3 regions of the Streptomyces sp. NPDC032198 genome follow, and region 2 is predicted to be linked to each of the others. Evidence: riboswitches for the same ligand, from Rfam matches in the RefSeq annotation. Region 2 holds a riboswitch; each other region holds the start of a gene.

Region 1 (6,372 bases), on a different contig from region 2:
GTCAGATGTAGCCCTCGCGCAGGGCGTGCGCCACCACGTGCGCCCGGTTGCGCAGGTGCAGTCGTGTGGTCAGGCCGTGCATCACGTTCTTGACGGTACGTTCGGAGTACGACAGCTTCAGGGCGATCTCCGCGGTGTCGAACCCCTCGGCCACCAGCCGTACGACGTCCACCTCGCGCTTGGTGAAGCTCAGGAAGCCTCCCGGCAGATCGGTGCTTCCCCGGTTGAGCCGCCCCACCTGGCCGATGAGCTGTCCCAGCAGGTCCGCGGGCAGATCGCCCCCGCCCTCGGCCGTCGTCAGGACCGCCTGCACCAGGCGCCGGGCGGTCGCTTCGCGGCGCCAGACGATGGCGCCGACACCGCACTCGATGACATCCAGGAGCTCGTGTTCGCGGACCGTCCCCGCGACGAGCACCGCACGCGTACCGTCGCTGCGCACGGCCCGTCGCAGCCGGGTGAGCGCCGCTTCGTCGAGGGTGTCCTCGACGAGCAGGGCGACCGCGGCGGGGCCGGACTCCAGGTTCAGGTCGACCTCCGGATGCCGGCGCAACTGGCTGAGGACTCCCTCGCGGCTGATCGGGTCGGGGGCGGTGACGGCGACCCGTACCCGGTTCGGCTTCGGTACGGCGGTCGCTAAGGCCGATGGGGTCGAGGAGGCCGGGGGCGGCGGGCTGGACAAGCGCGTTTCCTTACCTCTGGGGCCGGGCTACGTATGGGACCGGGCGTTGCGTGAATCGCGGAGAGCAGGTCGCCGCGCTCGCGGAGAGCCGGGCGCCGCCTCAAGGGCGGGGCGGCGCCCGATGGGGGTCAGGAGCAGTTCTTGTAGAAGTGCTTCCAGCCGTCGCTGGGCATGGCCGGCGGCTCGGCCGGGGTCCCGGTCTCGCCGTACTGCTGCTGCTGGTCGCTGTCGTACGCGCCCGGACCCTTGCCCGGCACGGACAGGCGCACGCCGCGCTCCCACACCCCGTCACCGGCGTTGCTGAGGATCGCGAGGTCCGGGTACGCGTCACCGCCGTAGTTGGCGATCCTCAGCTCCTTGCCCTCACGGGCGTCGCCGATGTCGGAGTGCCGGGCCTGGGCGGAACCCAGGTTCGCCCGCTTGAGCGGGCCGGGGCGGAACTCCGCGATGCGGGCCGTCGCGGGGTCGTCCACGCCGGACGGCTCGACGACGTTGACGACGATGTCCAGGGTGCCGTCGTTCTGGAAGTCGGCGACCGCGGCGGTGGCGACCTCACCGGTCCTCGCGCCCAGGAGCTTGGCGACGGTCTGCTTCTGACCGAACGAGCCGTCAGCCTTCCCCCACTGGACCGTCATCTTGGTGCCGGTGTGCCCGGGGTTCGCGATCTTGTCCGGGTTGCCGTCACCGTCGAGGTCACCGACCAGGGTGGTGGCGTTGGCCAGGCACGGGGCCGCAGCCCTGGCGGACTCGCCGGACCGTCCCGCGCCGCCGGAAGCCGACGACCCGGCAGCACTGGCCTGGTAGCCCGCGACCGTCAGAGTGAGGGCGACAGCCGCGATCGGCGCGGCGATCAGACGTGAGCGCTTGTGAAGCATGTGCGAACTCCTCATGTTGTTGCTTCTGAGCCGTGCTCGCCGAGCGGGCGCCTTGCCACACCCACCACTGCGTACGAGTGCCGTACAACTGCCACTGCGGGGCGTGGGCGGAGCTCCAGAACGAGCACGACTGAAGCGTGTGGGGCGATACGCCCACATGGCCAGGAAAGGCGGACAGTTCGGGACGATGGAACGCTTGAACGTATCTGACCTGCGGAAACGTAGGGCGCCTGGAACGGAGGGCTGGAACGTCCGTGCCCCTCCGGATCAGTCGCGATCCGAGTGGCGGGGACGCATCCCGCCCGGCGATGTGCCCTTTCCGCCCCCTGGCTCTGCCTCCGCCGCCGCCCCTGCCGCCCTTTCGTGGACCGAGGCGACGAGTCACCGTGGAGGCCGAGTGACCGGACCACCGACGGAGCCGTCATGGGGCCGCGGCCATGAACACGTACGCCGAGCAGGTCGTGACGGGCGACCGCGCCCGCCAGGAGGCGGCGGGCCGGGAGCCCGGGAAGTACGTGATGGAGCTGGGGGTCGCCCACGCCACCGCGCACCGAAGCCGCGACGGCGGCCCGGTCCGGGCCGATGACGCCACCCTCCCGGGCCTCTTCCCCCGCATGTCCGAGCTGCTGAACGTCCCGGCCGTGGAGTTCACCGAGGACGGTGACCCGCCGCGCCCGGCGCTGAGACGGATCCGCCCCACCGCGCCTCCGAGGCAGAGGGACACCGGCGTGTGACACGCCGGTGTCCCTCAGGGAACCCGGAGCCGGAGGAGGCGGCCACGACTCCGGGAGGCGAACGCGAGAGCGACGCGTTGGACATTCCCGGGAGGCGTCTGGCAGGGTCGCCCGTCCGGTCCCCCATCCCTTGAAGGGAGAGACGCGATGATCGAAGTGAGCACGCGTAGCGTCAAGGAAGCGGCTGCCGCAGAGCAGCTGCGCGCGAACACCTCGACCCTGGACATTCCGAAGGGCTTTGACCTGTGGACGGCCGAGGAGATCTCGGAGTGGCTCGACCAGGTCGAGGACGACCCGGGCGTCTCCGACGCCGACTTCTACGCGGCCCAGCAGGCGGTGCGGCGGGTGCTGGGCGACGAGGGCATCTGACGGGGATGCGTGTACGTGGACGGCGGGCGCATGACGGTTGGTCAGGAACCGGCGATGCGAGAGCCGTCGGTGCACGGCCCGGTGGTGGATTCGGACAGGCCTGAGCCCCGGACACCTGGGGTGCCGGGGCTCGGGGCGGACGAGACCGGATGCGGTCCAGTCGGGATCAGTACGCGCCGTTGACGTTGTCGATCGAGCCGTACCGGTCGGCCGCGTAGTTGCAGGCGGCGGTGATGTTGGCGACCGGGTCGAAGCTGTCCGACGAGGTGCCGGGCACGTGGTAGGCGTCGAACGTCGGGGCGATGACCTGCAGGAGCCCCTTGGACGGGGTTCCTGCGACGGCGTTGGAGTCCCAGTTGTTTATGGCAAGCGGGTTGCCGGAGGACTCGCGTATGACGTTGCGGTGGATGCCCTCGTAGGTACCGGGGATGCCGCGCTGGGCCATGATGTCCAGCGATTCCTTGATCCAGCCGTCCAGGTCGTCGGTGTAGGACTTCGCCGCCGGGGCCACGGCGGGCTTGGCGGTGAGCGTGTCATCGCGCTCGGAGCGGTCCGCTCGCTCGGCGGGCGCGGCCGGCGAGCCGAGCGTGAGCTTGAGGCCGGGGTGGATCAGCTTCGGGTCGTCGCCGAGCGCGCTGCGGTTGTCCTCGTACAGCTTCTTCCAGCCGCCGCTCACGGAGTGCTCCCGGGCGATCTTGGCGAGGGAGTCGCCCGCGGCGACGACGTACGTCTTGGGGGCCGCGGCGGGCTTGGCGGCCGTCCCGGCCGGTGCCGCGGTGGCGGCGGTGGCGCCGAGCACCGGGAGAACGAGTACGGCCCCGCCGGTGCCCGCGACGGCGAGCCCCCGGCTGAGTGAGCTGGACTTGGGGCGGCGGTGCTTTCCCTTTGCAGGCATGACGAATTCCTCTCCGTCGCCTACGAGGTGAGCTGTCGGGTTCGGACGGGAGATGTCCGGTCGCACTGCGCATGCGACTTCACCCCGAGCCGTTCCGGAATCCGGATCGGCGACTTACCTGGGTCCCCCGCTCCTGCCGAGCGAAAGTGATTGATGGGAAGGGTTTCCGGACAGCGGCAGGATTCGGCGTTCCATCCGGATTGACGGTGACGTTAGGCGAGAAAGCCCGAACGGAACAAGAGCCGAATTTGCAGAGGGAATGGGTGAGGCCAGTATCCGTCGCCCGGAACCCATCCCATTCTTTGATCGAAAAGCCCCAACTTTCTTTGCGCGGAGCGGAAGTGCGCTCGACGGCTCCCGAGCCCCCCGAACTGCCGATGTGACCGATTCCACTGAAAGGGTGCAGGTCGCGCGGCGAATGGAGGCGTATCGGATCGCGCTATTTCACACAAGAATCGCGCAATGCGGACAGTGGTCTCTATGCATTACGAATAAGGCAAGAAGGGGCTTTATTGGGCAAGATGGACATGGTGCAAGGTGCGCCATGACCGCCATAAGGGGCATATCGCCTTCGATGGGTGTGCGCCTGCGATGCGTGCGCTCTGGGGGCGGCTCGGACCGCGGAAGTACCCCAACCAGCCTGAAGAATAGGCGCGGTTGGTCATGGATGCGCGGCTATGGACGAGTCATGTGGCGCCCGGTGGCTGGGGGGTGGCGTTAGGTGGGCCCGGCTGCGGAACATTGTTCATCTCGTCCACCTCGCCCTCCTTTCCAACCTTGCTCGCCTTGTTCGCTTTGGCAATGACTGCCGCGAGTTGCTTCTGTACGGCCTCGGGCAGGTCGGTCCCCTGCGCGGTTCCCACCAAGTTCTCCGCCAAGTGGTGGAGTTTTGTGTTGGTGTTCTGCGAGGCCGTGACGAGTACTTCCCAGGACGCTTCGGGACTCAGGCCGAAGGCGGACATCAGGACGCCGTGGGCCAGGTCGATGGTCGGACGGGTCTGCATGGCCCGCCGCAATGGGGAGATGACGGTCCGCAAGCTCTCCTCGGAATCCTTGTCGGGCTCCGTTTCATCGCCGGCGGGTCCGCTCTCCTCCTCGCTTTCGGGGGCGGGCGGCTCAGTCAACTCGGGCGGCGCGAACAGGTCATGGGTGGCAGTCAGGTCGAACATCCGCTCAACCGCGGTACTGGTCGAGAGCACCGCCACGGTCTTGCCGTCCCGCAGGGCCAGCCGGCGCAGGTCGAGCAGAAGGTTCGTCCCCGAGCAATCGCAGAAGGTCACTTCACTCAGATACAGGTCGATGCCCTCGGTCGATCCGCTCAGGGCGCGGAGCAGGTCGGGCCGGAGCCGTTCGCCGGTTTCGAGGTCGAGTTCTCCGCGCACGATCACGCTCACCCGGGTGCCGTCCGACACGGTGTCGACCGTGGCCGGCAGCGGGAGCCGGGGCGGCGACGGGTGGATGTCCCGTGCGGGCTCGGCGCCCTTCCCGGCGAGGGGCTCGTCTGAGTGTGCAGGCTCCGGCATGGCCTCTCCCTCTCGTGGTGCCTAGCGCCGCTCCTAGGCTGCACTTCGCAGCGCAAGCACGTCAACTAATACATGAAAGGAAGTACGTGTTTTTGAAAACGTGTACGCTTGCTCGCTAGAGTTGTCGCATGCATGAAGTGCCCGAGCCCCACACCGGATGGACGTTCCTCACCAACCATGCGCGGGTGCTGGCGGCCATCGCCGACAACCGCAACGCCCGGATCCGGGACATCGCCGCGCACTGCCGACTGACCGAACGCGCTGTTCAGAAGATCATCGCCGACCTTGAGCAGGACGGTTACCTCTCCCACGTCCGGAAAGGGCGCAGCAACACCTACCGGATCGAGCCCGGCGAGGTGCTGCGCCACCCGGCGGAGTCCGGCCTGGCCGTGGCCTCGCTCCTGTCCCTGCTGGCGCCGGACGAAGCCGGCCGCGCCACCTCTTCGGACGTCGATGGGGGGAGCCGCGCCAGCGCGTGACGCGGGAGAGTACTGGAGCTGCTGCCCCGGCTGAGGCGGGGGAGGCGGCACCACTCTTGTGCAGGGGCGGCGATTCCCCTTGAGCGGTCGCCGGCTACCTCGGCGGTACGTGTGTGAAGTGCTGCCGCACGCCGTCGCTGGCGTCCGCGTCGAGGGAGAGGCGCCACTCCAGGCCACCCTAGGCCCGAGGCGCAGCCCCCAGTCCCGTAGCTGTCGGCTCCTGGGCGTCGGCTTCGTGGTCGGTGACGTCGCGACGGACCCCCGCGCAGCTATGGCCGTATTACTGACGCGTCAGTACGGTGCTGGCCAACCCCCCTTTGCCCACAGGAGAGTTGGGAGAGCTGCATGATGCCAGCTTTACGCAGACGACCGGTGGCCGCGGGTGCCGTTCTCGCGGTGGCGGTGCTCGGGCTCCCCGGGTCCGCCGCCGCGCAGAGCACCAACGCTCCGGATGGTGCCCGGGACGCGACCCCCACGACCCGGTCCGCGGCGCAGTCCGCCGGAAACGCCCTCAGCGCCGCGCGGCACGGCAGGGACAAGAAGCCGGGGAAGAAGAAACCGGGGAAGAAGACCGCCCCCGGCGCGATCCTCACCTCGAAGCCCTCCTCCTTCCAGTACACGCCGGGCGTTCCGACCCCCACCAAGGCTTGGAAGATCACCTACCGGTCGACCTCCGCCGACGGACGGCGCAACGCGGTCTCCGGCACTGTGATCGTTCCCGATGACGGCAGGACCACCCCACGCCCGCTGATCACCTACGCCGTCGGCACGGTCGGCCTCGGCGACAAGTGCGCGCCGTCCGCGGGATTCCCGGGCGG
Region 2 (6,372 bases):
CGCACGGCCGGTCTGTCTCAAGTCTCCCACCGCGGACCGCCACTGGACCGGTTCCGTGGATATCTCGTCGCATGGCAGGGCGAACCGAAACAGGCCCACTGCCGACCTCGGGTGACCGAGCTTTCTGCCGGTTCGCCCACCGGCCCCGCCCGACCACGGACCGGCACAGCAGACAGCGAGTAGCGCGAGCACACCCGCAGTCGCAGGGCTCAGCCGGTTTGACGCGTGGCTGTCGGGGTCGCTGCTTCGGCGGCGCGGTGATGTTCGGCGTTGATGCGCTGGGCTTCTTCGAGTTGGTCTTCGAGGATGACGATGCGGCAGGCGGCCTCGATGGGGGTGCCCTGGTCGACGAGTTCGCGGGCGCGGGCCGCGATGCGCAGCTGGTAGCGGGAGTAGCGGCGGTGGCCGCCCGCCGAGCGCAGCGGCGTGATGAGGCGGGCCTCGCCGATGGCGCGGAGGAAGCCCTGGGTGGTGCCGAGCATGTCGGCGGCCCGGCCCATGGTGTAGGCGGGGTAGTCGTCGTCGTCGAGACGCCCGAACGAATCGTCTGCTGTCACTTGCACCTCTCTATGGAACGCGTGGAGGGGCCCGGGTGCCGTATGGCACCCGGGCCCCGAAGGAACTGCTACACCATCTGCCGGCCCTGTTGCTGCGCCGGCCTTCTGTTTCCGCAGACCCGACCGAGATGCTGTCGGGACTGCCGGGATCGCGGTTGCTTGACCGGAGACCACCTCACTATCGATGTCCTGCGGTACCCGGGCTCAAAAGTCCACCCGGGCGATCCTCCTGATGGCGCTCGGCTCCTCCGTTCTTCCCTCTTGAATCACTTGCTTACCTACGGGAACTGCGTACTGCTGGTGATGCGAACTACTGGTGGCCTTCCATAGCGCCACTCTTCGGCAGCCAGCCCCGTCGCCTCTCCTGCATCTGCTCTGGCTTAGAACCCCACTGCCGAACCTCCCGGTGCGCGCGCCCGCAGCCGACGCCTTCACCGAGGTGCTGCTCACTTGCCTTCACTGCTGGGTACTGCGAACTGCACTTACTGGTAATGCACTTGCGTGTACTGCGGTCCTGCTCGCGGAGGCCCCTGATCACTGCGGGCCGCCCGGTCCGGTCGTCAGTCCCGTCGCCGTCCTGCAACCGCTCTGGCTTCGGAACTCCACCACCGCACCGTCCTGCGCACTGCACTTGCGGGTACTGCTGCCCGGCAGTTCGTCTCTGCCGGGCCCTGCTGTCTCTCTGGGTTACGAGAGAAACCATAACCACACCATCACTCAATGTCTACTCCAGCCGACATAGATTTTCGCGTGTTCGATGGTGAGGTAATCGACCTCGAACAGTGGCGGTGGACGCACGGCAAGACCGTCCTCGTGACCAGGCTGTTCGGGCGGATGGGCGGTCGCCCGAATGGACCCGCCTCGCCTGCGCCCCCGCGCCCCCCGGGCGACGCTGGGCCTGCCAGGTGACCGATCCGGAGGTACAGCATGGGTTCCGTACGACGGGCTCTCGTGATGGTGCTCGTGCCGTTGCTGGTCGGCGTCTCGGCGGCCTGCGGCAGCTCCGGCGGCGGCAGCGACACCGCCACCGAGCGGGCCCGGCCCGCCGAGCAGGCCTTCGAGCATCCCGGAGTCCTCGTCAGCAAGGCGCAGCTGAAGCGCGTACGGGCCCATGTCGCGGCGGGCGAGCAGCCCTGGCTGACGGCGTTCCGACGGATGCGGAACAGCAAGTACGGCGCGGACGACTACACCGCCAAGCCGTACGCCGTCGTCGAGTGCCCGCCCGACACCCGCCCGGGCCAGGGCTGCGTCGAGGAGCGCGAGGACGCCATCGCCGCGTACACCCAGGCCCTGCTCTGGAACATCACCGGCGACCGCGCGCACGCCGAGAAGGCCGTGCAGATCATGGATGCCTGGGCGCGGGTGATCACCCGGCACACCGAAGCCAACGCGGGCCTCCAGACGGCCTGGGCCGCCTCCTCGTGGGCACGCGCGGCCGAAGCCGTGCGCTACACCTACGACGGCTGGAGCGACGGACAGATCCTTCGCTTCGAGCGGATGCTGCGCAACGCCTATCTGCCCCAAGTGCGGGACGGGGCGGCCGACTTCAACGGCAACTGGGACCTCCTGATGGCCGACGCGACCATCAGCATGGCGGTCTTCCTCGACGACCACGAGGCCTTCGAGAAGGCGGTGACGCACTTCAGGACCCGCGTGCCGGCCTACTTCTATATGAAGTCGGACGGCCCGCTGCCCGTCTCGCCCGCGGGCAGCGGAATCAATACCCGGGAGAAGCTCCAGAAGTACTGGTTCGGGCAGAAGACCTTCGCCGACGGGCTCTCCCAGGAGACGTGCCGCAACTTCAAGCACGCCAGCTATTCGCTCGCGGCCACCGCACACATCGCGGAGACCGCCTGGCACCAGGGCGTCGATCTGTACGGCGAGGTCAAGGAGCGACTGCGGGCCGCGCTGGAATTCCACGCCAAGTACCAGCTGGGCGCCGAGGCGCCGGACTGGCTGTGCGGCGGCAAGGTGCAGCGCGACATGGGGCCCGACACCGAGGTCGCGCTCAACCACCTGCGGGACCGGCTGAAGCTGGACCTGCCGGAGACGGAGCGGCTCACGCGAAAGCAGCGGCCCGAGGGCACGGACGGCCTGTTCGTGGCCTGGGAGACGCTGACGCACGCCGAGAACGCGTGAGCGGCGGGCCTCGTTCGCCGGTGGTTCTCGACCGGTTCGCTTTCACTCCCCCTGATGGCGTAGAGTTGCATTCAACGGCGCGGGGTGGAGCAGCTCGGTAGCTCGCTGGGCTCATAACCCAGAGGTCGCAGGTTCAAATCCTGTCCCCGCTACTAAAGACCGAAGGCCCGGATCCAGAAATGGATCCGGGCCTTCGGTGTTTTCCGCAGCAGCGTCTTTCCGCAGCAGTGTCTTTCCGCCGCGGCATCTTCCGCCGTCGCTTTCCGCCGTAACCCGGTCGGCCCCCACCGGTCGCCCCGTGCCGTCGCTCCGGGAACCCTGGACGAGTGGGGCAGCGAGGAGAAAGTGGCGGGGGCGGGGGCGGCGGCAGGCGTCCCGATGTCCGGCACGAGCGGGCGCTCGTGCGGACCCTCCCCCTGCTGCTCATCGTCGTCGGGGTGGTCTACGACGTGACGACCCCGCCGGAGTTCACCGCCTCGCCGCTCTTCACGGCGGCCCCGCTCATCGCCGCACCCTTCTACTCGCTGCTCAGCACCGCCCTCATCGGCACCGGCTCCTGCGCCGCCGTGCTGGCCCTGCATTTCAAGACCGACACCAGCACCGACGTCGAGGCCGTCACCGAGCTGATCACGGTGGTGACCGTCGCCGTCCTCGCCGTCCTCATCAACCGCGTCGTACGCCGCAGCGACGAGCAGCTCGCCTCCGCCCGCTCCATCTCCGAGGCCGCTCAGCGCGCCGTACTGCCGCAGCCGGATCCCAGGATCGGGGGGCTCGACATCGCGGCGCGGTACGAGGCGGCGGAGGCCGACGCGTTCATCGGGGGCGATCTGTACGCCGTGCAGGAGACTCCGCACGGCGTACGCGTCATCGTCGGCGACGTACGGGGGAAGGGCATGGGCGCGGTGGCGGCCGTCGCCGTCGTGATCGGGGCGTTCCGGGAGGCCGCCGAGCAGGAGGCCACGCTGGAGGCCGTGGCCCAGCGCCTGGAGCGTGCCCTCGCGCGCGAGGGCACGCGGCGCGACGGGCTCGACGCCTTCGAGGGCTTCACCACCGCCGTGCTCGCCGAAATCCCGCACGGCGACGGTCTCGTGCGGCTCATCAACCGCGGGCACCCGGGTCCGCTGCTCCTGCGCGGCGACGGGCGGCTGTGCGTCCTGTCCGCCACCGAGCCCGCGCTGCCGCTCGGGATGGGTGAGCTGGGCGCCTGGCCGGACCGTGCGGACGAGACGGAGTTCCCGCCGGGGGCGATGCTGCTGCTCTACACCGACGGGCTCTCCGAGGCGCGGGACGCCCGGGGCGAGTTCTACGATCCCGCGGCCCGGCTCGGCGGCCGGATCTTCCCGGGCCCGGGCGGCCCGGACGCGCTCCTGTCGACGCTCGTCGAGGAAGTGCGGCGGCACACCGGCGGAGGCGGCACCGACGACATGGCGTTGCTCGCGGTGCGGCGGCCCATGTCACCGGCCGTGACGGAAGGACACCCCTCCGCATAACTCCTGACGAGCTGTCAAGGAGATGTGAAGCTCCGGTGTGTGAAGAAGTGGGGTCAACTCGCCCCGTTCGCAACCCCGGTGTCCCGATAAGTACAGGGTGTGGGCGTTAACGATCAGTCGGAACAGCTTGGAATACGACCCCGCTGTCTATTAACGTTCGATAACGCAGCGCGGTCGTCCCAGCCGTCACTCGAGTCGGCTCCGCGCGCACGCGCCTAATCCCGAAAGGGAGCCGGGGAACCACTAATTGGGGTGAATCGGGCATCTGTGCATCCGTGCCAGATGTTCGTAGGAGACCTTCCTGCTCCGAACCCGTCAGCTAACCCGGTAGGCGAGAAGGAAGGAAAGGAGTGCGCCCCCGTGGCGTCCAACCGCCCTGCCCCCCAAGGCGCGTACGTACCGAATGACGACGATTTCGGTGGGTACGACAATGATTCCTGGGAGGAATGGAACCCCACCGAGGAGTCCATTCGTCCCGTCCGCGGCAGGCACCGCGTCCACAAGCGGGGCGGCGGCGGACTTGCCCGCAGCTCCACGGTTCTCGGCGTAGGCGTCATCGCCGCCGTCGGCGCGGGCGGCATCGCCACCGCGCAGGGCGGCAAGCCCCCGGTCTCCATCGCCATGCCGGACATGTCGGCCGTCACGGACTCGCTGCCGGAGGCCAAGTCGCTGCCGGGCGTGGGGTCCCTGATATCCGACGACTCGTCCGATTCCGGTTCCGCGGACAACGGCGTGACGACCGCTGCCGCACCCCTCTCCGCCGCGGGACTCAGCACCGCCGACGCCGAGCAGGGCACCACGGACGCGGGCGAGGCGCTGCGGGCCCGCATCATGGAGCAGGCCGAGAACCAGCAGGACCAGGCGGACGACGCGGTCCAGAAGGCGGCCGAAGAAGCCGCCGTCAAGCAGGCCGCCGAGCAGGCCGCCGCCAAGCAGACCGCGGCCGAGAAGAAGATCGCCGCCGAGAAGGCAGCCGCGAAGAAGAAGGCCGAGGCGGAGGCCAAGAAGAAGGCCGAGGCCGAGCGCCTGGCCAAGCTCGCGAAGAGCTACACCCTCCCCGTCGCCTCGTACACGCTCACCGGCACCTTCGGTCAGCCCGGCTCCATGTGGTCCTCCGGCTACCACACCGGCCTGGACTTCGCGGCGCCCACGGGCACGCCCATCAAGGCGATCCACTCCGGCACCATCAAGGAAGCGGGCTGGGCGGGGGCGTACGGCTACCGCACGGTCCTCGAATTGGACGACGGCACCGAGCTCTGGTTCTGCCACCAGTCCTCGATGAACGTCAGCGCCGGCCAGAAGGTCACCACCGGCGAGGTCATCGGCCGCGTCGGCGCGACCGGCAACGTCACCGGCGCCCACCTCCACCTGGAGGTCCACCCGGGCGGCGACGCCACCGGGGTCGACCCCGCGGCATGGCTGCGCGGCAAGGGCCAGTCGCTCTGAGGTAACCCAGAACCCCGGCGGTCCTGGCGACAACCCCCCGACGCCAGGGCTGCCGGTTCGGCATGTGCGGACGGCCTGCCGAGGTGTGGACATCCTGCCTAGGTGCGGGCCGCTCTCCGGAATGCTGGAGTCCGTATGGGCGTTGATCCCCTTATGACTTCTCTCCGCAAGCTTGGCTCGTCCGACCTCGAGGTCTTCCCGCTCGCCCTGGGCGGCAACGTCTTCGGCTGGACGGCCGACGAGGCGCAGTCCTTCAGCGTGCTCGACGCCTACACCGCCGCCGGCGGCAACTTCATCGACACCGCCGACGTCTACTCGGCCTGGGTGCCCGGCAACAAGGGCGGCGAGTCCGAGACCGTCCTCGGCAGCTGGCTCGCCGCGCGCGGCAACCGCTCCGACATCGTGCTCGCCACCAAGGTCGGCGCCCACCCCGATTACAAGGGCCTGTCCGCCAACACCATCAAGTCCGGTGCCGAGGAGTCGCTGCGCCGCCTGGGCACCGACTACATCGACCTCTACTACACGCACTACGACGACCCGACCGTCCCGGTCGAGGAGATCATCGGTGCGCTCGACGACCTCGTGACGTCGGGCAAGGTGCGCGCGATCGCCGCCTCGAACGTGACCCCCGAGCGGCTCCAGGAGTTCCTCGACTTCTCCGACCGCGAGGGCCTGGCGCGCTACTCGGTGCTGCAGCCGCACTACAACCTCGTCTCGCGCGACACGTACGAGGGCCCGCT
Region 3 (6,372 bases), on a different contig from region 2:
GCGCGCTGCACGGCGAGCGAGCGGTCGGTGGGCTCCAGATCGAACTCGAGCCGTACGACCCCGTCCTCGAAGCTGCGCTTCTGCTGATAGCCCGCATCCGTGAACACCTTGATCATCTTGGTGTTCGCGGGCAGCACCTCGGCGGCGAAGCGGCGGATGCCGCGCTCCCTGGCGACGGCCGCGATGTGTTCGAGGAGGGTGGAGGCGACGCCCCTGCCCTGGTGGGCGTCCTGCACGAGGAAGGCGACCTCGGCCTCGTCGGCGGGCGCGCTCGCGGACATGCCGCGCGAGTCGATGCGGTCGAAGCGCACGGTGGCGATGAACTCGCCGCCCACGGTGGCCGCGAGACCCACCCGGTCCACCTGGTCGTGGTGGGTGAAGCGGTGCACGTCCTTGGCGGACAGGCGGGGGTAGGGGGCGAAGAAGCGGTAGTACTTCGACTCGTCCGAGACCTGTTCGTAGAAGCTGACCAGGCGGTCCGCGTCCTCGGCCGTGATCGGCCTGATCCGGGCGGTGCCTCCGTCACGCAGGACGACATCGGCTTCCCAGTGGGAGGGGTATGCGTGCCGGTCCGACGGGGTCTGCATGGGGCCAGGGTACGGGTCGCGGGGGCGCGTCGGCCGGGGCAGGCTAGGAGACGTCGAAGGGCGGGACGAGGACCCGAGGCGGAAGGACGTACGGTCGACGGAGCAGGGACCTACGACCGGCACCGTACGGACTCTCTGGTCGGGCGCCGTGCGGACCATCGGCCGGCACCGTACGGACCATCGGCCGGCGGAGCACTCGTGACGGCATGAGACACTGGTCTAGACAAGTGTGAGACACCTGGAAGGGCAGCAACACATGGCTGAGCGCCGCGTCAACGTCGGCTGGGCCGAGGGCCTTCACGCCCGACCCGCCTCCATCTTCGTCCGCGCGGCCACCGCCGCCGGCGTCCCCGTGACGATCGCCAAGGCTGACGGCAACCCCGTGAACGCCGCCTCCATGCTCGCGGTGCTCGGTCTGGGCGCGCAGGGCGGCGAGGAGATCGTGCTCGCCTCCGACGCCGAGGGCGCGGACGCCGCTCTCGACCGTCTGGCGAAGCTGGTCGCGGACGGCCTCGAGGAACTCCCCGAGACCGTCTAGTAAAGACTGGTACTCATACGCCGAAGGGCTCGCCTCGAATAGGGGCGGGCCCTTTGGCGTTTCTGGTTCCACTTGCCTGATATCAGTCGTCGACATTGAATTCGGACAGCAGAAATAATCCCCCGCCGAATAACTCTTCTTTGTATACGGCGCCTCTGTTAATGCCGTAGGCCCACTGCGTTTACGGGATGTTGCGAACCCCTCACACCGGGGATGCCGCGGCCCTGCACGAAGCGCGGCCGGTGCGCGGAGGCCGTCCGTTCCGTGTGCTGCGCGGTGAGCGCGCGGGCCCGCTCCGCGTCACCGCGCGCCACCGCGTCGACGATCGCGGCATGCTCGGCCCAGGCCTCGGCGGGGGCCGCCGACGCCTCCACCACGTACATCCAGGCGATCTTGTGCCGGAGCTGGGTGAGCAGCGCCGTGAGGCCCGGGCTGCCGGACGCCTGGGCGAGCGTCTCGTGGAACCAGCCGCCCAGTGAGCGCAGATCCTCGCTCCGGCCGTGCCGCGACCGCTCCTGGCCGAGCCTGACGAGGCCGCGCAGGACCTTCAGGTGCGCCTCCGTGCGGCGCTGCGCGGCGCGGGCGGCGCCCAGCGGCTCCAGGAGCGCGCGGATCTCCAGGAGGTCGGCGGCCTCCTCCTCGGTCGGTTCCGCCACGCACGCGCCCGCGTGCCTGCGCGTGACGACGAAGCCCTCGGACTCCAGGGTGCGCAGGGCCTCGCGCACGGGGACGCGGGAGACTCCGTAGCGGCGCGCGAGCAGTTCCTCGGTGAGCCGGCCGCCCCGTTCGTAGACACCGGAGACGATGTCGTCCCGGATTGCCGTGCATACCGAGTGCGCGGGAATGCGCATGACTGACCTCCGCCTTAATCCCCGCGAAACGCGGTCGATCGACGCCTGTTCTGCGACTCTATTGCAGAGCCGCCGAATTTCCGACGGCCGGCCGAAATCCAGGGATACTTTTGGCCAAAGGCGATAGGGGCGGGGAACAAGAACGGCGAAAGCCCCGGCTCTCGACGAGCCGGGGCTTTCGGTGAATCAGGTGCGCTTCGCGCGTCCGTCCAGGACCAACGGGATCAGACGTTGACGCCGTGCGAGCGGAGGTACGAGATCGGGTCGATGTCCGTGCCGTAGTCCTCGCCGGTGCGGGCCTCGAAGTGGAGGTGCGGGCCGCTGGAGTTGCCCGTGGAGCCGGAGAGGCCGATCTGCTGGCCCGGAGTGACCGCCTGGCCGACCGTGACGCCGAGGGACGACATGTGGCCGTACTGGGTGTACGTGCCGTCGTTCATCTTGATGACCACGTTGTTGCCGTAGGCGCCGCCCCAGCCGGCCTCGACGACGGTGCCGGAGCCGACCGCGTGGACCGAGGTGCCGGACGCGGCGTGGAAGTCGATGCCGGTGTGGCTGCCGGAGGACCACATGGCGCCGCCGGTCTGGTAGCCCGTGGAGACGTACGAGCCGCTGACCGGGGCCACGTAGGTGTTCAGGCGCTTGCGCTCGGCCTCGCGCGCGGCACGCTCCTTGGCCTCGCGCTCCTTCTTGGCCTTGGCCTTCGCCTCGGCCTCGGCCTTGCGCTTCGCCTCTTCGGCCTTCTTCTTTGCGGCCTCTTCGGCCTTCTTGGCGGCTGCGGCGTCGTCGGCGGCCTGCTGCTGGGCAGCGGCCTGCGCGTCGATGCTCTGGGCGAGCGAGTCGCCCACGGAGATGGCCTGGGTGAGGCCGGTGTGCTCAAGAGCCGCAGCGTCGTCGGCGGCGAGCGCCGGAGCGGCCAGGCCTCCGATGACACCGGTGGTGGTGAGGGCTGCGACGCCCGCCACGTTCGCGGTCGTACGCGTGAGGCGGCTCGGGCGACGGTGCTTCCCGGTGGCACGGGTGAACGCCATGAAGCGGCTGATCCTTTCCTTCCTTCTCGCCTACCGGGTTAGCTGACGGGTTCGGAGCAGGAAGGTCTCCTACGAGTCCCTCACCTGACGGCAAGGTTCCCGATTCACCCCAAGGGGACATGTGGGTCCCCGGCTCCCCTGGCTCGCGCCGTACGGGGACTCGGCGATGACTGTCCGGTGCCGCGGGTGCGGCGTACTGCATGACGAACAGCCGGGATGACGCTAAGCGGGCCATCTTTCAAACGACAAACGGATCAGAGTTTTTGTAGCGCACGCCACAGGTCAGACACGTAACCTCCATATCAATTCGGACATATGAGGACCCCAGTAGCCAATTCCCGCCACTGGGGTCCCGACATGTCCTGACTGTCACTCAGCCGGTGACCACACTCACTTCACCGATGCCGAGCGCCCTGACGGGCTCCTCGATCTGCGCGGCGTCCCCGACGAGCACCGTCACCAGCCGGTCCACCGGGAAGGCGCTCACGACGGCGGCAGTGGCCTCCACGGTGCCGGTGGCGGCCAACTGGCGGTACAGCTGAGCCTGGAAGTCGTCCGGCAGGTGCTGCTCGACCTGGTCGGCGAGCGTGGCCGCGACGGACGCCGCCATCTCGTACTTGAGCGGGGCGACGCCCACCAGGTTCTGCACGGCGACGTCGCGCTCGGCGTCCGTGAGTCCCTCGGCGGCGAGCGTGCGCAGCACCTTCCACAGGTCGTCGAGCGCCGGGCCCGTGGACTCGGTGTCCACGGAGCCGCTGATGGCGAGCATCGCGGCGCCGCTTCCGTCCGGCGTGGAACGCAGGACCTGGGCGAACGACCGTACGCCGTAGGTGTATCCCTTCTCCTCGCGCAGGACGCGGTCCAGACGCGAGGTGAGGGTGCCGCCCAGGCAGTACGTGCCGAGCACCTGTGCGGGCCAGACACGGTCGTGCCGGTCCGGGCCCACGCGGCCGATGAGCAGCTGCGTCTGGACGGCTCCGGGGCGGTCCACGATGACGACACGCCCGGTGTCGTCCGCGGTCACCGGAGGCACCGGACGCGGTTCGGCGGTGCCGCCCGTCCAGGCGCCGACGGTGTCGGCGAGGACGGCGTCCAGGTCGACGCCGGTCAGGTCGCCCACGATGACGGCCGTCGCCGTGGCGGGACGCACGTGCTTCTCGTAGAAGGTGCGCACCGCCGCCGAGTCGATGGCCGTGACCGTCTCCTCGGTGCCCTGGCGGGGGCGCGACATGCGAGCGGTCGCCGGGAAGAGCTGCCGGGAGAGCTCCTTGGCGGCGCGCCGCCCCGGGTTGGCGGCCTCGTGCGGGATCTCGTCCAGGCGGTTGCGTACGAGGCGTTCGATCTCGCTGTCCGCGAAGGCGGGGGCGCGCAGGGCGTCGGAGAGCAGGCCCATCGCCTTCGGCAGGCGGGAGACCGGGACTTCGAGGGAGACGCGGACGCCGGGGTGGTCGGCGTGCGCGTCCATGGTGGCGCCGCAGCGGTCGAGTTCGGCGGCGAAGTCCTCGGCGGAGTGCTTGTCGGTGCCTTCGTTGAAGGCCCTCGCCATGATCGTGGCGACGCCGTCGAGGCCCTCGGGCTCCGCGTCCAGCGGCGCCTCGAGGTGGACCTCCACAGCGACGACCTGCTGGCCGGGGCGGTGGCAGCGCAGCACGGTGAGGCCGTTGTCCAGGGTGGCGCGCTCGGGCGCGGGGAAGGCCCACGGCCGTGCGGTGCCCGCCTGGGGCTGCGGGTGGAACTGCATCGTTGCGGCCTCGCTCACTTCGCGGCCTCCTCTTCGTCCTCGTCGGTGGCTTCGGCGGGCGCGGTGGGCTCGTACACGAGCACCGCGCGGTTGTCCGGGCGCAGACGGGCCGCCGCGGCCGCCCTGACCTCTTCCGCGGTGACGTCGAGGACGCGCCCGACGGCGGTGAGGGCGAGCTGCGGGTCGCCGAACAGGACGGCGTAGCGGCACAGTTCGTCCGCGCGGCCCGAGACCGTGGAGAGCCGGTCCAGCCACTCGCGCTCCAGCTGTGCCTGGGCGCGCTCCATCTCCTCTTCGGTGGGGCCCTCTTCCGCGAAGCGGGCGAGCTCCTCGTCGACGGCGGCCTCGATGACGGGGACCTCGACGTCACCGGACGTCTTCACGTCGAGCCAGCCGAGCGAGGGGGCTCCGGCGAGCCGCAGCAGGCCGAACCCGGCCGCCACGGCGGTGCGGTCGCGGCGCACGAGGCGGTTGTAGAGCCGGGAGGACTCGCCGCTGCCGAGCACCGTGAGCGCCAGGTCGGCGGCGTCGCACGCGCGCGTGCCGTCCTCCGGGAGGCGGTAGGCGGCCATCAGGGCGCGGGCCGGGACCTCCTCCTCGATGACCTCGCGCAGCTCCTTGCCGATCGTGTCGGGCAGCGATCCGTCGCGCGGCGGCTGCTTGCCGTCGTGCGAGGGGATGGACCCGAAGTACTTCTCGACCCAGGCCAGGGTCTCCTGCGGGTCGATGTCGCCGACGATCGAAAGGACCGCGTTGTTGGGCGCGTAGTACGTACGGAAGAACGCCCGCGCGTCCTCCAGGGTCGCCGCGTCCAGGTCGGCCATGGAGCCGATCGGGGTGTGGTGGTAGGGGTGTCCCTCGGGGTACGAGAGGGCGGTCAGCTTCTCGAAGGCCGTGCCGTACGGAACGTTGTCGTAGCGCTGGCGGCGCTCGTTCTTGACGACGTCGCGCTGGTTCTCCATGGATTCTTCGTCGAGCGCGGAGAGCAGCGAGCCCATGCGGTCGGCTTCCAGCCACAGGGCCAGCTCGAGCTGGTGTGTGGGCATGGTCTCGAAGTAGTTGGTGCGCTCGAAGCTCGTGGTGCCGTTGAGCGACCCGCCCGCTCCCTGCACCAGCTCGAAGTGCCCGTTGCCGTGCACCTGCTTCGAACCCTGGAACATGAGGTGCTCGAAGAGGTGCGCGAGGCCCGTACGGCCCTTCACCTCGTGCCGTGAGCCGACGTCGTACCAGAGGCAGACCGCGGCGACCGGGGTCAGGTGGTCCTCGGAGAGCACCACGCGCAGGCCGTTGGCCAGCCGGTGCTCGGTCGCTGTCAGGCCGCCGGAGCCGGCCTCGGCTGTGGCCGTGTGACCCATGGGCATGTACGTCCCTTCGATCGCGAAAAGCTGGAAATTCTGCCAGTCCTGACACTGTATGCAAGCGTGCGGACAACCTGTGAAGTTCCCGCTCCGCGCTCGGCGTAGTCGGCCCCGAAGTCCGGGTCGTGGTCGGCGTTGTCAGTGGGACAGTCCACAATGGTCGGCGTCAGATCCCGTTGATGCCCTGGCAGACACATTGAAGGAGCCGCAGCAGCGATGGCCCGCCGCAGCACGAAGACCCCGCCGCCCGATGACTCGTTCGAGGAGAA

What was found. A riboswitch is a leader RNA that binds a small molecule or an ion and turns the genes downstream of it on or off. The one in region 2 is predicted to bind cyclic di-AMP.
Positions count from the first base shown of each region.
Region 1: it holds a riboswitch for cyclic di-AMP, as region 2 does, so the genes downstream of both, AB0E78_RS39355 (LysM peptidoglycan-binding domain-containing protein) here and AB0E78_RS05165 (M23 family metallopeptidase) in region 2, are expected to answer to the same signal.
Region 3: it holds a riboswitch for cyclic di-AMP, as region 2 does, so the genes downstream of both, AB0E78_RS37895 (M23 family metallopeptidase) here and AB0E78_RS05165 (M23 family metallopeptidase) in region 2, are expected to answer to the same signal.

Region 1 is NZ_JBEZVL010000021.1:82,184-88,555, reverse strand. It holds gene AB0E78_RS39375 (LuxR C-terminal-related transcriptional regulator) at 2-679, opposite strand; gene AB0E78_RS39370 (VCBS repeat-containing protein) at 808-1,554, opposite strand; gene AB0E78_RS39365 (hypothetical protein) at 1,992-2,288, shown strand; gene AB0E78_RS39360 (hypothetical protein) at 2,436-2,657, shown strand; gene AB0E78_RS39355 (LysM peptidoglycan-binding domain-containing protein) at 2,824-3,552, opposite strand; cyclic di-AMP (ydaO/yuaA leader) riboswitch at 3,557-3,751, opposite strand; gene AB0E78_RS39350 (ANTAR domain-containing protein) at 4,239-4,964, opposite strand; gene AB0E78_RS39345 (helix-turn-helix domain-containing protein) at 5,204-5,554, shown strand; gene AB0E78_RS39340 (lipase family protein) at 5,900-6,372, shown strand, end outside.
Region 2 is NZ_JBEZVL010000002.1:20,730-27,101, reverse strand. It holds gene AB0E78_RS05185 (MerR family transcriptional regulator) at 210-557, opposite strand; gene AB0E78_RS05180 (alginate lyase family protein) at 1,485-2,696, shown strand; tRNA gene AB0E78_RS05175 (tRNA-Met) at 2,775-2,848, shown strand; gene AB0E78_RS05170 (PP2C family protein-serine/threonine phosphatase) at 3,023-4,186, shown strand; cyclic di-AMP (ydaO/yuaA leader) riboswitch at 4,389-4,535, shown strand; gene AB0E78_RS05165 (M23 family metallopeptidase) at 4,547-5,632, shown strand; gene AB0E78_RS05160 (aldo/keto reductase) at 5,786-6,372, shown strand, end outside.
Region 3 is NZ_JBEZVL010000019.1:76,489-82,860, forward strand. It holds gene AB0E78_RS37880 (GNAT family N-acetyltransferase) at 1-587, opposite strand, end outside; gene AB0E78_RS37885 (HPr family phosphocarrier protein) at 844-1,125, shown strand; gene AB0E78_RS37890 (GntR family transcriptional regulator) at 1,284-1,976, opposite strand; gene AB0E78_RS37895 (M23 family metallopeptidase) at 2,201-3,004, opposite strand; cyclic di-AMP (ydaO/yuaA leader) riboswitch at 3,017-3,180, opposite strand; gene AB0E78_RS37900 (pitrilysin family protein) at 3,378-4,763, opposite strand; gene AB0E78_RS37905 (pitrilysin family protein) at 4,760-6,100, opposite strand; gene AB0E78_RS37910 (DNA topoisomerase IV subunit A) at 6,320-6,372, shown strand, end outside.